Regions from separate parts of the Streptomyces sp. NPDC059917 genome, predicted to be linked through region 1. Evidence: riboswitches for the same ligand, from Rfam matches in the RefSeq annotation. Region 1 holds a riboswitch; each other region holds the start of a gene.
What was found. Region 1 has a riboswitch for cobalamin ahead of ACFWAR_RS16080 (prenyltransferase/squalene oxidase repeat-containing protein). Riboswitches for the same ligand answer to the same signal wherever they lie in the genome.
Positions count from the first base shown of each region.

Region 2: linked by a shared signal. The riboswitch ahead of ACFWAR_RS13950 (cobalamin biosynthesis protein) and the one ahead of ACFWAR_RS16080 (prenyltransferase/squalene oxidase repeat-containing protein) in region 1 are both predicted to bind cobalamin.
Region 3: linked by a shared signal. The riboswitch ahead of ACFWAR_RS11865 (DUF4430 domain-containing protein) and the one ahead of ACFWAR_RS16080 (prenyltransferase/squalene oxidase repeat-containing protein) in region 1 are both predicted to bind cobalamin.
Region 4: linked by a shared signal. The riboswitch ahead of ACFWAR_RS32275 (ribonucleoside triphosphate reductase) and the one ahead of ACFWAR_RS16080 (prenyltransferase/squalene oxidase repeat-containing protein) in region 1 are both predicted to bind cobalamin.

Region 1 covers NZ_JBHWLC010000023.1:78,558-81,758, reverse strand. Annotated here, with positions in the region: gene ACFWAR_RS16085 (hypothetical protein) at 1-781, opposite strand, end outside; cobalamin riboswitch at 924-999, opposite strand; cobalamin riboswitch at 1,117-1,255, shown strand; gene ACFWAR_RS16080 (prenyltransferase/squalene oxidase repeat-containing protein) at 1,365-3,201, shown strand, end outside.
Region 2 covers NZ_JBHWLC010000019.1:44,211-47,411, reverse strand. Annotated here, with positions in the region: partial or broken gene ACFWAR_RS13955 (cobyric acid synthase) at 1-1,021, opposite strand, end outside; gene ACFWAR_RS13950 (cobalamin biosynthesis protein) at 1,018-2,010, opposite strand; cobalamin riboswitch at 2,045-2,192, opposite strand; gene ACFWAR_RS13945 (hypothetical protein) at 2,296-2,517, opposite strand; gene ACFWAR_RS13940 (anion permease) at 2,538-3,201, opposite strand, start outside.
Region 3 covers NZ_JBHWLC010000016.1:3,034-6,234, forward strand. Annotated here, with positions in the region: gene ACFWAR_RS11860 (immune inhibitor A domain-containing protein) at 1-1,635, shown strand, start outside; cobalamin riboswitch at 1,643-1,792, shown strand; gene ACFWAR_RS11865 (DUF4430 domain-containing protein) at 1,833-2,321, shown strand; gene ACFWAR_RS11870 (ABC transporter ATP-binding protein) at 2,463-3,201, shown strand, end outside.
Region 4 covers NZ_JBHWLC010000079.1:11,793-14,993, forward strand. Annotated here, with positions in the region: gene ACFWAR_RS32275 (ribonucleoside triphosphate reductase) at 1-1,812, opposite strand, end outside; cobalamin riboswitch at 1,841-2,014, opposite strand; gene ACFWAR_RS32280 (glycoside hydrolase family 71 protein) at 2,087-3,201, opposite strand, start outside.

The DNA of each region.
Region 1 (3,201 bases):
CGCCGGTGCCGGAAACGAGCGTGCTCTTGAGGAAGTTCTTCGCCCGCACGACACCGGCGTCGGTGTTCGGGACGCCGGAGACGCAGAGCGCGGCCATGGCCGAGCCGGTCATGTCGACGTCGCTCGCGGAGTTGAGGACGGTGGGGTTGCCCTCGCCCTTCTGGTACGTCCAGCCACCGTCCGCATGCTGGTTGGCCCGGATGCGGGTGACCATCGAGTCGGTCAGCGCCTGCGGGATGCGGTCGGCGCCGCTCTGGGTCTTGGCGCCGCGCAGGGCGAGCGCCGCGAAGACCGTGCCGTTGAAGTTCCCGGAGGGGCCGAAGTAACCGGGCTCCGCCGTCTGCCAGTAGGAGTAGACGTGCGCGACGAGGTTGCGCGAGGCCGAGACCCGGGCCGGGTCGATGCCGGCGGCGTAGGCGTTGAGGGTGCCGCGCTCGTAGTCGGTGACCACCGGGGCGGCCTGCGGCCAACCCGCCGTCGACAGCAGGTTCCGGTAGACCGTGCGCGCGTTCTTCGTCATGTCGCCGCCCGGGTAGACGTCGACGACCGCGGTACCGGTGGCGGCGAAGGTGCTGAAGGCCCACTCGTTGGACAGGCCCGAGCCGGCGTACGAACCGTCCGCCGCCTGGAGCGACTTGAGGTAGGCGACGCCGTTGGTCTTGGAGGTGGCGATCTGCGCCGGCGAGGAGGTCGCCGAGGCGGGCAGCGCGGTGAGGACGAGCGCGCCGAGCGCGGCGGGCAGCGCGAGCGCGAGGCGGCGGGAGGTACGGGGACGGGACATGGCCTGCTCCTGGAAATCGGCGGACGCCGGCCGCTCGCCGCACGGGCCTCACGTCGCCGTCGTACGGACACGGCTGGGGCACGGGCCGCAGGGCCGCCGTCCGGAACGCGTGGTACGGCTTCCTGTTGCTGCATCGCCGTATGGGCATTCGGGCTCCGGAACGGCCCCCGCCGTCCCACACCGTTGCGCGTCAGCCCCGGATTCTCACCGGGTTCCCCCATGTGGCAGCCCTGGACGCTACCCGAGTGATCAAGCCACCGCCAGCCACCCGGTCCGCGGACGGACCGGGCCGCGCCGCGGGGACGCGGGCTGAGACGTAGGCCACCTTGACGCGTCCACGGAATCCGTGTTGCACTCCGGCTGATAACTGCTCAGCTCCAGGGGAAGCCGGTCGAATTCCGGCGCTGACCCGCAACCGTAGGCCCGGTTCGTCCCGGGCGAGTCGGAATGCCTGGGGCCGAAACACAGCACGAAGAGCGCCGTCGCGGACTACGGCGTGGTCGTAACAGCTCCTCCGTGGCCCCAGGGCCGTGCGGGGGCGGATCGCCACGCACGCAGCCGCCCGGCAGAGACGAGGGCCGCGGTGGGGACCGAACAGCAGGCGCAACGGACGCGGCCGAGACGGCGGTTCCTCGCGCTCGTCACCGCGTCCTTCCTGACGCTCGGTGCGGCAGTGGCCTTCCTCACTCCTCCCCCGGCCGCCCACGCCGACCCGATCGAGCAGTGCACGGCCGACACCGGCGCCATCGTGGCGGTGGACTTCGGCCCCTTCGGCGGCGCGGTGAGGCGCGGCTGCGACACCACCCCGACGACCGGGTACGAGCTGCTGCACACCGCCGGTTTCACGACCACCGGGACCGTCCACGACGGCCCCGCCTTCATCTGCCGCATCGGCGAGGGGTCCTTCAACTCCGGTACGCAGTACCCGACTCCGGAGAAGGAGCCCTGCACCGTCACCCCGCAGGCCACCGCGTACTGGTCCTACTGGATCGCCTCGCCCGGGCAGCGCAACTGGACCTACAGCCCGCTGGGCGCCATGGCCCGGACCCCCAAGCCCGGTGACGTGGACGCCTGGGTGTACGGCGCCACCTCCGTCGGCGGCACCTCCGGCAAGCCCGCCTTCACCCCCGACGACGTGCGGGCCGGCGGCGTCATCACCCCCGACCCCGCCGTGCCCACGGCTCCGCCCACGGTGCCCGCGGGGACGGTCGACGTACCGGCCGCCCTGCGCTGGATCACCGGGAAGCTGACGGACGGGGAGCGGGTCGTCGACGACGGGGCCACCGCACCGAACCACTTCCTCACCACGGAGGCCGTGTTCGCGCTGACCGCCACGGACCGCAGGAGTCCGGCGGCGAGGAAGGCGGCCGACTTCCTGGCCACGCCCGCGCAGACCGACGCCTACGCCTACCCGGCCGGCAAGGACGGCATCCCGGACGCCACCGCCGCCGCGCGCCTCGCGCTCGTCGCCGAGGCCACGGGCAAGGACCCGCGCGCCTTCGGCGGGCACGACCTGCTCGGCGACCTCCTGAAGTACGTGTGCCCGCGCGACATCGGTGACGGCGACCCCGTCGAAGGCTGCCTGACCAAGGGGGACTTCCGCACGACCGGCCAGTCCGACGCCCAGGCCATGGCCGTCATCGCGCTGATCGGCGGCGGCGTCACCCCGCCCGCCGCCGCCGTGCACCGGCTCGTCGGCCTCCAGTGCGAGGACGGCGGCTTCAGCGGCGTCCTCATCCGCTCCGGCGGCTGGTGCGACAGCGACCCGATCGCCACCGGCCTGATCACCCTGGCCCTCCAGCGCGCCGGTGGCCACGGCGAGGCCGTGCAGAAGGCCCGGGGCGGCCTCAAGAAGTCCCAGCTGCCGACCGGCGCCTGGCCCTCCGCCCCGTACGAGACCACCGGCAGCCCGGCCGCCACCGCCTGGGCCGCCCAGGCGCTGCGCGCCCTCGGTGACGACGCCTTCGCGGACGCCGGTCTCTCCTGGCTGTCCAAGCGGCAGCTCCCCACGGGCGGTTTCGGCTTCGACGAGAACGACACCGACTCCCGGATGTTCGCCACCGCCCCGGCCGCCGTCGCGGGCGCCAAGGGCGACCTGGTCCTGCTGACCACCAAGCCGGTCGACCCGACGCCGACCACCCCGCCCACCACCGCCCCGCCGACCGCCCCGCCGACCGGTGACGGCCCGGACCTGGGCAAGGGCACGGCGTACCTCGCCGACCGCGCCCGACTGGTCCAGGGCCGGTACTACGAGAGCGGCGCGGGCACCGGCTTCGCCGACTACGGCCTGACCATCGACGGCGCCTACGCGCTCGCCGCCACCGGCCGGGACAACACCACCCTGCGCAACATCGTCGACTTCCTCGACAAGGGCGGCAAGGACGGCAAGGGCCGCACCGTCAACGACTGGACGCTCATCG
Region 2 (3,201 bases), on a different contig from region 1:
GGCGCCCCTCGGCGGCCCGCCGGGCCAGCGCGTTGGCGAGCCCGCGCTCGCGCAGCCAGGCCAGCGCCTTCACGGTGCCGCGGGTGCCCGGTACGACGACCAGGTCGGCGTCGGCCAGTTCCTCGGCCCGGTCCACGAAGCGCACCACGACGCCCGGTTCGGCGGCCAGCGCGTCGACGTCCGTGAAGTTCGACATCAGGGGCACCGCGCAGACGGCGACCCGCAGCACGTCCTCGCCGACCGGCGGGGCGACCACGGATTCCCGTACGGCGCCGCGCAGGGAGACGCGCAGGCCGTCCTCCTCGTCGATGCCGAGGCCGTGCTGGAAGGGGAGCACGCCGTACGTCGCCCGCCCGGTCAGGCCCCGCAGCATCTCCATGCCCGGCTCCAGCAGGGAGACGTCGCCGCGGAACTTGTTGACGAGGTAGCCCGCGATCAGCGACTGGTCCTCGGGGGACAGCAGCGCCGTCGTGCCGAAGAACGAGGCGAAGACCCCGCCGCGGTCGATGTCGCCGACCACGACCACCGGGAAGCGCGCGGCCCGCGCGATCCCCATGTTCACGATGTCCGTGCGCCGCAGGTTGATCTCGGCCGGACTGCCCGCCCCCTCGCAGATCACGGCGTCATACGTGCCCCGCAGCTGCTCCAGGCAGTCCGTGACGATGCCGAGCAACTGCTCCTGACGGCCCCCGTGGTAGCCGCGCGCGCTCATCTCGCCCACCGGCTTGCCCAGCAGCACCACCTGGCTGCTGCTGTCGCTGCCGGGCTTGAGCAGCACCGGGTTCATCAGCGCGGTCGGCTCGACCCGGGCCGCCTGGGCCTGCATCGCCTGGGCGCGGCCGATCTCGGCGCCCTCCAGGGTGACGAAGGAGTTCAGCGACATGTTCTGGGCCTTGAAGGGGGCCACCTTCACGCCCTGGCGGGCCAGCCAGCGGCAGATGCCCGCCGTGACCACGCTCTTGCCCGCGTCGGAGGTGGTCCCGGCGACCAGGAGCCCCCCGCCGCGCCGTGCGCCGCTCATCCGCGTCCCTTCGCCTTCGTCGTACGGGTCGGACCGCTGCGGCCCGACGTGCAATGTGCCACCAACAGCCGCAAGGACACGCAGGCCCCGAGGGAGATCCAGGTCACCCGGCGCGAGAGCCGTACGGCCCGCTCGATGTCCGCGACCTCGACCGGGCGGCCCGCCGCCCCGTTCAGCACCGCCCGGTGCTCCACGCGCCCGGCGTACGCCAGGGTCCCGCCGAGGCGGACCCCGAGCGCCCCGGCGAAGGAGGCCTCCACCGGTCCGGCGTTCGGGCTGGGGTGCGCCGAGGCGTCCGCGCGCCAGGCCCGTACGGCGCCCCGCCGGTCCGGTCCGGCCAGCACGGCGGCCAGCGCGGTCAGCCGCGCGCCCGGCCAGCCCGCGACGTCGTCGAGCCGGGCCGAGGCCCAGCCGTAGCGCAGGTAGCGGGGGGACTTGTGGCCGACCATCGCGTCGAGGGTGTTCACGGCGCGGAAGCCCAGCAGCCCGGGCACTCCCGCCAGGGCGCCCCAGACCAGGGCGCCGACGACGGCGTCGGAGGTGTTCTCGGCGACCGACTCCACGACGGCGCGGGCGATCTGCTGCTCGTCCAGGGCCTGCGGGTCGCGCCCGCACAGGTGCGGCAGCCGCTCGCGGGCCACCTCGGTGTCCCCGGCGGCGAGCGCGCCCCCGATGGCGCGGGCCTCGCGGCCCAGCGAGGTGCCGCCGACCACCGCCCAGGTCGCGGCGGCGGTCAGGGCGATGCGGGCGGCGGCAGTCCGGGAGCGCACGGCGCGGGCGCCGAGCGCGCCGACGGCGGCCGCGCCCCCGGCGCACACCAGGGCGTGGACCGCGCCCCGGGCGCGGCTCTTGCCCCACAGGGCTCGTTCGACGGTGGCGGCGGCCCGCCCGAAGGCGGCGACGGGATGCCCGCGGCGCGGATCACCGAGGATCCGGTCGCCGATCAGGCCGGCCGTCGCGCCGTACGCGAAAACGCGATCGGCACGCATGTGGCAGGTAGGTCCTCACTCAGGGTCCGCGCCCTGGTTCGACGTGTCCGGTGGCGAGAGTTCCTGGCTTCCGGGAGCCTTCGGCTCCTCGGTGACAGTGGCGGGACCGCGCCGGATTCGCACCGGACTTCCTCTTCATGCCGCCGTATTGGCTCGGGCAGTCCACCACGCACCGCGAACGCCCGTCAACTTGCCGTTGACCTGCGAAAGCTCCCCCCGGCCGCGGGCCGGAGGGAGCTTTCGGACGTGCTGGTGCGGGAGGGGCGCCCGGGGGTGTCCGGGGTGTCAGCTGACGATCAGGTAGATCGCGTAGCCGACGGCCACCGCGCACAGTGCGAAGCAGGCGTACGCGCCGGTGCGCGCCAGGTGGGCGGTGTCGCCCTGGCCGGTGGCGGTCTCGTGCTTCGACAGGCCCACGATGCCCAGGGTGAAGAGGGTCACGAGGGCGACGGTCGCGGAGAGGCTGACGCCGAACACGGAGCCGAGTGCTGCCCAGTCGATCTTCATACTGCCGATTCCTCTGTGGGTCAGACCGCGGCGGCGGGCGCCGCCGGTGCCGGGGGAGCGGCCGGGGCCGGGGTCGGGATGGTCGCCTTGAAGGCCTCGTCCGTGACCGCGGCGGTGGTGCCCGCGACCGGGGGGACGGCCACGGCGGCGATCGCGGTGGTGACCACGCCCGGCGCCTCGACCGTGCTGTCGGCGGTGCCCGCGGCCTCGTTCACGTTGGTGTGGTCGACGACCTGGCGGCGCGAGATCAGCCAGATGGCGACGCAGGAGCCGACGAGGAAGAGGGCGACGGCGGCGACGCCGACGTCACCGGTGCGCATGACCAGCTCGGCGCCCGCGGCCACCAGGGCGGCGGCCGGAAGGGTCAGGCCCCAGGCGATGAACATCCGGCTGGCGGTGGACCAGCGGACCACGCCGCCCTTGCGACCGAGACCCGCGCCCATGACCGCGCCGGAGCAGGCGTGGGTGGTGGAGAGGGAGAAGCCGAGGCTGGAGGAGGCCAGGATGACGCTCGCGGCCGAGGTCTGGGCCGCGAAGCCCTGCTGCGGCTGGAGGTCGGTCAGGCCGCTGCCCATGGTGCGGATGATGCGCCAGCCGCCCAGGTAGGTGCCCATCGCGATCGCCATGCCGGCGGAGACGATGACCCAGACCGGCGGGTTGGAGCCGGGCGCGAGCGCCCCGCCC
Region 3 (3,201 bases), on a different contig from region 1:
GAGGTCGCCAAGGGGCGCACGGCGGCCCAGATCAAGGCCGAGCTGGCCGAGTACGACGTGTGGGACCGCTACGACGCCGACCACGACGGCAACTTCAACGAGCCCGACGGCTACCTCGACCACCTCGTCATCGTGCACGCCGGCAAGGACCAGACCTGGGGCGGCGGCGCCCAGGGCAAGGACGCCGTCTGGGCGCACCGCTGGTTCGCGTACTACGACCAGGCCGGCACCGCGGGCCCCGCGGGCAACAAGGCGGGCGGCACCCCGGTCGGCGACACCGGGATCTGGGCGGGCGACTACCTGACCGGCGGCGAGAACAGCGGGGTCGGGCTCTTCGCCCACGAGTTCGGCCACGACCTGGGCCTGCCCGACATGTACAGCTCGGACGGGGACAACAGCGTCAACTTCTGGTCGCTGATGTCCTCGGCCTCCTACCTCGGCAAGGGCCGGGGCACCACCGGCGCCTTCCCCGGGGACCTGGACGCCTGGAGCAAGCTCCAGTTGGGCTGGCTCGAGTACACCGAGGCCGACGCGGGCCGCAGGACCAAGGCCGTCCTCGGCGTCTCCGGCTACAACACCGATGATCCACAGGCCCTGTTGGTGCACCTGCCGCCCTCGGTGACCCGTACCGAGCTGGCCGATCCCTACGAGGGCGCGGCCCAGTGGTGGAGCGGCACCGGCGACTTCATGGACAACACGCTCACGCGCACGGTCGACCTCACCGGGGTCCCGGCGGGCGCGCCCGCCCGGCTCGACGCCCGGGTCTGGTACGACGTGGAGAAGGACTTCGACTTCCTGACCGTGGAGGCCTCCACCGACGGCGGGACCACCTGGGCGGCGCTGCCCGGCACAATCGGCGGCGCCGCGATCCCCGCCAAGGGGATCTCCGGCACCTCGGGCGGCTGGGCCGAACTCGGCGTGCCGCTGGGCGCCTTCGCGGGCAGGAGCGTCTCGCTGCGGCTGCGGGTGACCTCGGACAGCAACACCCACGGCAAGGGCGTGGCCTTCGACGACCTGCGGATCACCGCGGACGGCCGCGAGCTGCTGCGCGACGGCGCGGAGCAGGGGGCGAACGGCTGGACGGCGATCAAGTGGTCGCGCACCGAGGGCCGTTACGGAACCGAGCAGCACCCGCGCGCCTACGTGGTGGAGAACCGGCGCTACACCGGCTTCGGCGAGTACCTCAGGACGGGACCGTACAACTTCGGGCAGGGCGACGACTCCGTGGAGTTCTACCCCTACCAGCAGGGCGTGTTGATCTGGCTGTGGGACACCGCGTACAGCGACAACACCACCAAGGCCCACCCCGGCGGGGGCCTGCTGCTGCCGGTCGACGCCCGGCCCGAGGCGCTGCGGTTCACCGACGGATCGCTCGTCAACGCGCGGGCGCAGACCTTCGACGCGACCTTCTCGCTGCGGCCGAGCGACCGGATCGTGCTGCACAAGGCGGGGACGCCGCTGGTGGTGCCCGCGCGGCCGGGCGTGTCCGTCTTCGACGACCGGCACGGCAGTTACTGGAACGCCGATCTGCCGCAGGTCGGGGTGAAGGTGCCGGACACCGGGACCCGGATCGCGGTGGTCAAGGAGGCCTCGGGCGGGGCGTTGACCACCGTGCAGGTGAGCCCCTCGCCCTGACCCGGCGTGCCCCTATGATGACCCCGATAACTTCATGCGTGCGTGACCAGGGGAAGCCGGTGCGAATCCGGCGCTGACCTGCAACCGTGTGCGGCCCGCCGCCCCTCGGGGCGGCGGGCCGCGAGTCGGAGCACCTGCCACGGCACGCCGAAAGCTTCCACTGTCATGGACTACAGCGCGAAGAAAGGCACCCCGCCATGCGCAGCATGCTCATACGCCGTACCGCCGTCACCGCCGCCGCCCTCGGGCTGGCACTGACGGCCGCCGCTCCGGCCGTCGCCCACACGACCGCCGCCCGCACCAACGCCCCGGTCCTGGTGCGGCTCACCGTGCAGGGCCCCGACGGCAACCTCTTCAAGGGCCTGGTGCTGACCAAGGGGCACGAGGTGACGACCGCGACCGGCGGCACCCACAAGTGCGACGGCACCAACGGCGCGCAGAACCCGAGCCCGGTCCCCACGCCCACCGCCGCCCTCGACGACGCGGCCCGCCAGCGCCACTTCGGCTGGGACGGCACCTGGTACGCGTCGTTCGACGACTTCTCCGTGGACACCGTCAAGAACGTCTCCGGCGGGGGCGCGGCGTACTGGAACATCTCGGTGAACGGGGTCTCCACCCCGGTCGGCGGCTGCCAGTTCAAGATCAAGACGGGTGACGAGGTCGCCTTCACCTGGACCTCCTTCTAGCGGTGGGCCACGGGGATTCCTTCGGCGCGGGAAGCGGTCGGTTTTGCCGGGTACTCCCGGTCAGGGGTGTCGGTTACCATCCGAGCTACCTCAACCGACCTCTGTAGCCCCAGAGTTGGTCCGCACCGCCAAGGAATCCCCGTGATCAGCTTCGAGAACGTCAGTGTGAAGTACGACGACGCGCCCCGATCAGTGCTGCGGGACGTGAACCTGACCGTCGAGGAAGGCGAGTTGTGCCTGGTCGTCGGGCGCACCGGCGTCGGCAAGTCGACCCTGCTGGGCACGGTCAACGGACTGGTCCCGCACTTCACCGGCGGCACCCTGTACGGCCGGGTGACCGTCGGTGGCCGGGACACGGCCGAGCATCCACCGCGCGAACTCGTCGACCTGGTCGGCGTGGTGGGCCAGGATCCGCTCGACGGCTTCGTCACCGACACCGTCGAGGAGGAGCTGGCCTACGCGATGGGACAGCTCTCCGTGGACGCGGCGGTGCGGCGCGGGCGGATCGAGGAGACCCTCGCCCTGCTGGACCTGACCGGGCTGCGCCACCGGCCGCTGCACGAGCTCTCCGGCGGCCAGCAGCAGCGCGTGGCCATCGGTTCCGTCCTGACCGCGCACCCCCGGGTGCTGGTGCTGGACGAGCCGACCTCCGCCCTGGACCCGGCGGCGGCCGAGGAGGTGCTGGCGGTCGTCACCCGCCTGGTGCGCGACCTGCGGATGACGGTGCTGCTCTGCGAGCACCGGCTGGAGCGGGTCGCGCAGTACGCGGACCGGGTGATCCACCTGCCCGGTGACGGGACCGTGGTGTCCGGGCGGCCCGCCGACGTCTTCCGTACGTCGACGGTCGCGCCGCCCGTGGTCGAGCTGGGGCGGCTCGCGG
Region 4 (3,201 bases), on a different contig from region 1:
GCCCGTGCCCGCGCCGGTGTCGGATCCCGGCGCTCCGCCGACGTGCCGGAAGTGGACGCGCTCGGCGTGCTCGCCCTTCTTGCCGATGTTGAAGGAGGACACCGGCCGGTGGTAGCCCATGACCCGCGTCCACACCTCGCAATCGGCTCCGCAGTGCGGGCAGTTGGGCTGCTCCCCCGCGAGGTAGCCGTGTTCGGCGCAGATCGAGAAGGTCGGGGTGACCGTGAGGTAGGGCAGCCGGAAGCGCTCCAGGGAGCGGCGCACCAGGGACCGGCAGGCCTCGGCGGTGGGGATCCGCTCCGTCATGTAGAGGTGCAGGACCGTGCCGCCGGTGTACTTGGCCTGGAGTTCGTCCTGCCGCTCCAGCGCCTCGAAGGGGTCGTCGGTCCACCCGACGGGCAGCTGCGAGGAGTTGGTGTAGTAGGGGTTGGCGTCCGTGCCCGCCTGGAGGATCTCGGGGTACCGCCGCCGGTCCTCCTTGGCGAAGCGGTACGTCGTCCCTTCGGCCGGGGTGGCCTCCAGGTTGTAGAGGTTCCCGGTGCGCTCCTGGAACTCCACCATGCGGGCGCGGACGCGGTCCAGCAGGCGGACGGCCAGCGCGTGCCCGGCCTCGGTGGTGATGTCGTCCGCGTCCCCGGAGAAGTTGCGGATCATCTCGTTGATCCCGTTGACCCCGATGGTCGAGAAGTGGTTGCGCAGGGTGCCCAAGTAGCGCTTGGTGTAGGGGAACAGTCCGCCGTCGATCAGGTCCTGGACGGTGATCCGCTTCAGCTCCAGGCTGTCCTTGGCCAGCTCGCACAGCCGGTCCACGGCGGCCATCAGGGCGTCCTCGTCGCCCGCGTGCAGGTGGCCGAGGCGGGCGCAGTTGAGCGTGACCACGCCGAGGGAGCCGGTCTGTTCGGCGCTGCCGAAGAGGCCGTTGCCGCGCTTGAGCAGCTCGGTGAGGTCGAGCTGGAGGCGGCAGCACATCGAGCGGATCATGTGCGGGGACAGCTCGGAGTTGATGAAGTTCTGGAAGTAGGGGAGCCCGTACTTGGCGGTCATCGCGAAGAGCCGCTCGGCGTTCTCGCTCTCCCAGGGGAAGTCCCGGGTGATGTTGTAGGTGGGGATCGGGAAGGTGAAGACCCGGCCGGTGGCGTCGCCCTCCGTCATGACCTCGATGTAGGCCCGGTTGATCAGGTCCATCTCGTGCTGGAGCTCGCCGTAGGTGAAGTCCGCTTCGACCCCGCCGATCACGGGGACCTGATCGCGCAGGTCCTCGGGGCAGGTCCAGTCGAAGGTGAGGTTGGTGAAGGGGGTCTGGGTGCCCCAGCGCGAGGGCACGTTCAGATTGTGCACCAGCTCCTGGACACACTGCCTGACCTGGGCGTACGTCATCGCGTCGAGGCGGACGTAGGGGGCGAGGTAGGTGTCGAAGGAGGAGAAGGCCTGGGCGCCCGCCCATTCGTTCTGGAGGGTGCCGAGGAAGTTGACGATCTGGCCGACGGCCGAGGACAGGTGCCGGGGCGGGCCGGAGTCGATCTGGCCGGGGACCCCGTTGAACCCCTCGGTCAGCAGGGTGCGCAGGGACCAGCCCGCGCAGTAGCCGGAGAGCATGTCCAGGTCGTGGATGTGGAAGTCGCCCTCGCGGTGGGCGGCGGCGATCTCGGCCGGGTAGACGCGCTCCAGCCAGTAGTTCGCCGTCACCTTGCCCGCCGCGTTCAGGATCAGGCCGCCGAGCGAGTAGCCCTGGTTGGCGTTGGCGTTGACCCTCCAGTCCCGGCGCTCCAGGTATTCGGTCACGGTCTCCACGGCGTCTACGGCAGCGGTCACGGCAGCCCTCCCACGAGGCTCGGCACGGAAGTGTGGTTCGTTGGCCGGCAGGTGTCGGACTCGCGCGGCGCCCCGTCCCCGTCGGGGGAAGGGCGTGCGCTCACCGTTGCGGGGCAGTCCCGGATTCGCATCGGGTTCCCTGTTGCCTCGGTCGGGGCGGACATGAGCGTGGCCCCGCCGAACCGGCAGGGCCAACACTACATATGGATATGACCGCCCAGCGCGACCACAAGATATTGGGTGACCTTCGTCCCGGGAGAGGGTCCCAAAGTCCCTACGGTGACGTGCGGCCGCTGGTCGCCCCGTAGTACTGGAGGTCCTGGACCGCGACCGTGCGGTCCACCGGGTACGACAGCTCGACCGAGGTCGAGGTGACCCCGTCGCGGACCGCCCGGGCCGAGCTGGTGCCGGAGCGCAGCTCCAGCAGGTGCGACCGGACTCCGGCGGGGGCCTCGTAGGCGTCCGCGTCCCCGCCGGTCGCGGTACGGACGGTGGCCGGGGCGGTCAGGAAGCTGAGCACCTCCACCGCGTCCCGAGGCGCGGCGCTGCCCTTGCGCAGGGACATCACCAGGGACTGGGTCCCGGTCGGGTCGGCCGCGGCGAACTGGGTGCGCGAGGTCAGGTAGAGCGTGTCCCGGACGATCCGCGGCCAGGAGCCCGTCTTGAACCGGGTCAGGTAGTAGGAGGAGATGTCCAGGTAGGTGTGGCCGTTGTGCAGGGAGGGGGCGAACTGGCTGCCCTCCGAGTAGTCGTTCCAGGTGGTCAGCTGCACCCAGTCGGCGCCGTCGTCGATGGCGTGCGTCCAGGTGGAGCGCAGGGTGGCGGTGTTCCCGGCCTCGTCGTAGATCCCCTGGTTGGGGCGGGCGTCCTGGACGGAGACCGGCTGCATCCAGATCTTGCCCGCCTCGTGCGCGCGCCGGACGTCGTCGGCCGCGCCGTCCTGGCCGACGTAGCTGCGGCTGCCCCACTCGGAGAACCCGTAGCTGATGGGCGCGAACCGCGCGCCGTGCGCGGCGAAGTCGAGGAAGAGCGGGACGAACGCGGTGCGGATGCCGTGCTTCGACCTCAGCAGGTCGATCACCCGGCTCCACCAGGCGACGTCCTTCTCCTCGGCCTTGAAGGGGGAGACGACCAGCCGACCGTCGCCCAGGCGGTGCGCGGCGGGCGCCGCGGCGAGGGCGGCGAGCGCGGTCGCGAGCACGGCCGGGTCGTCGGTCTTGAGGGAGGTCATGTCCGGCATCAGCATGATCTTGAAGGCGGGGTCGACCGAACGGGCCGCCTCCATGAGGAGGTTGGCGCGGTCCCAGTTGGGGCCGGAGAGGGAGAGCAGGTCGAGGGTGAAGCCGTCGATCCCGGCGGCGCGGGCCGTGCGCACCTCCTGGCGGAGGT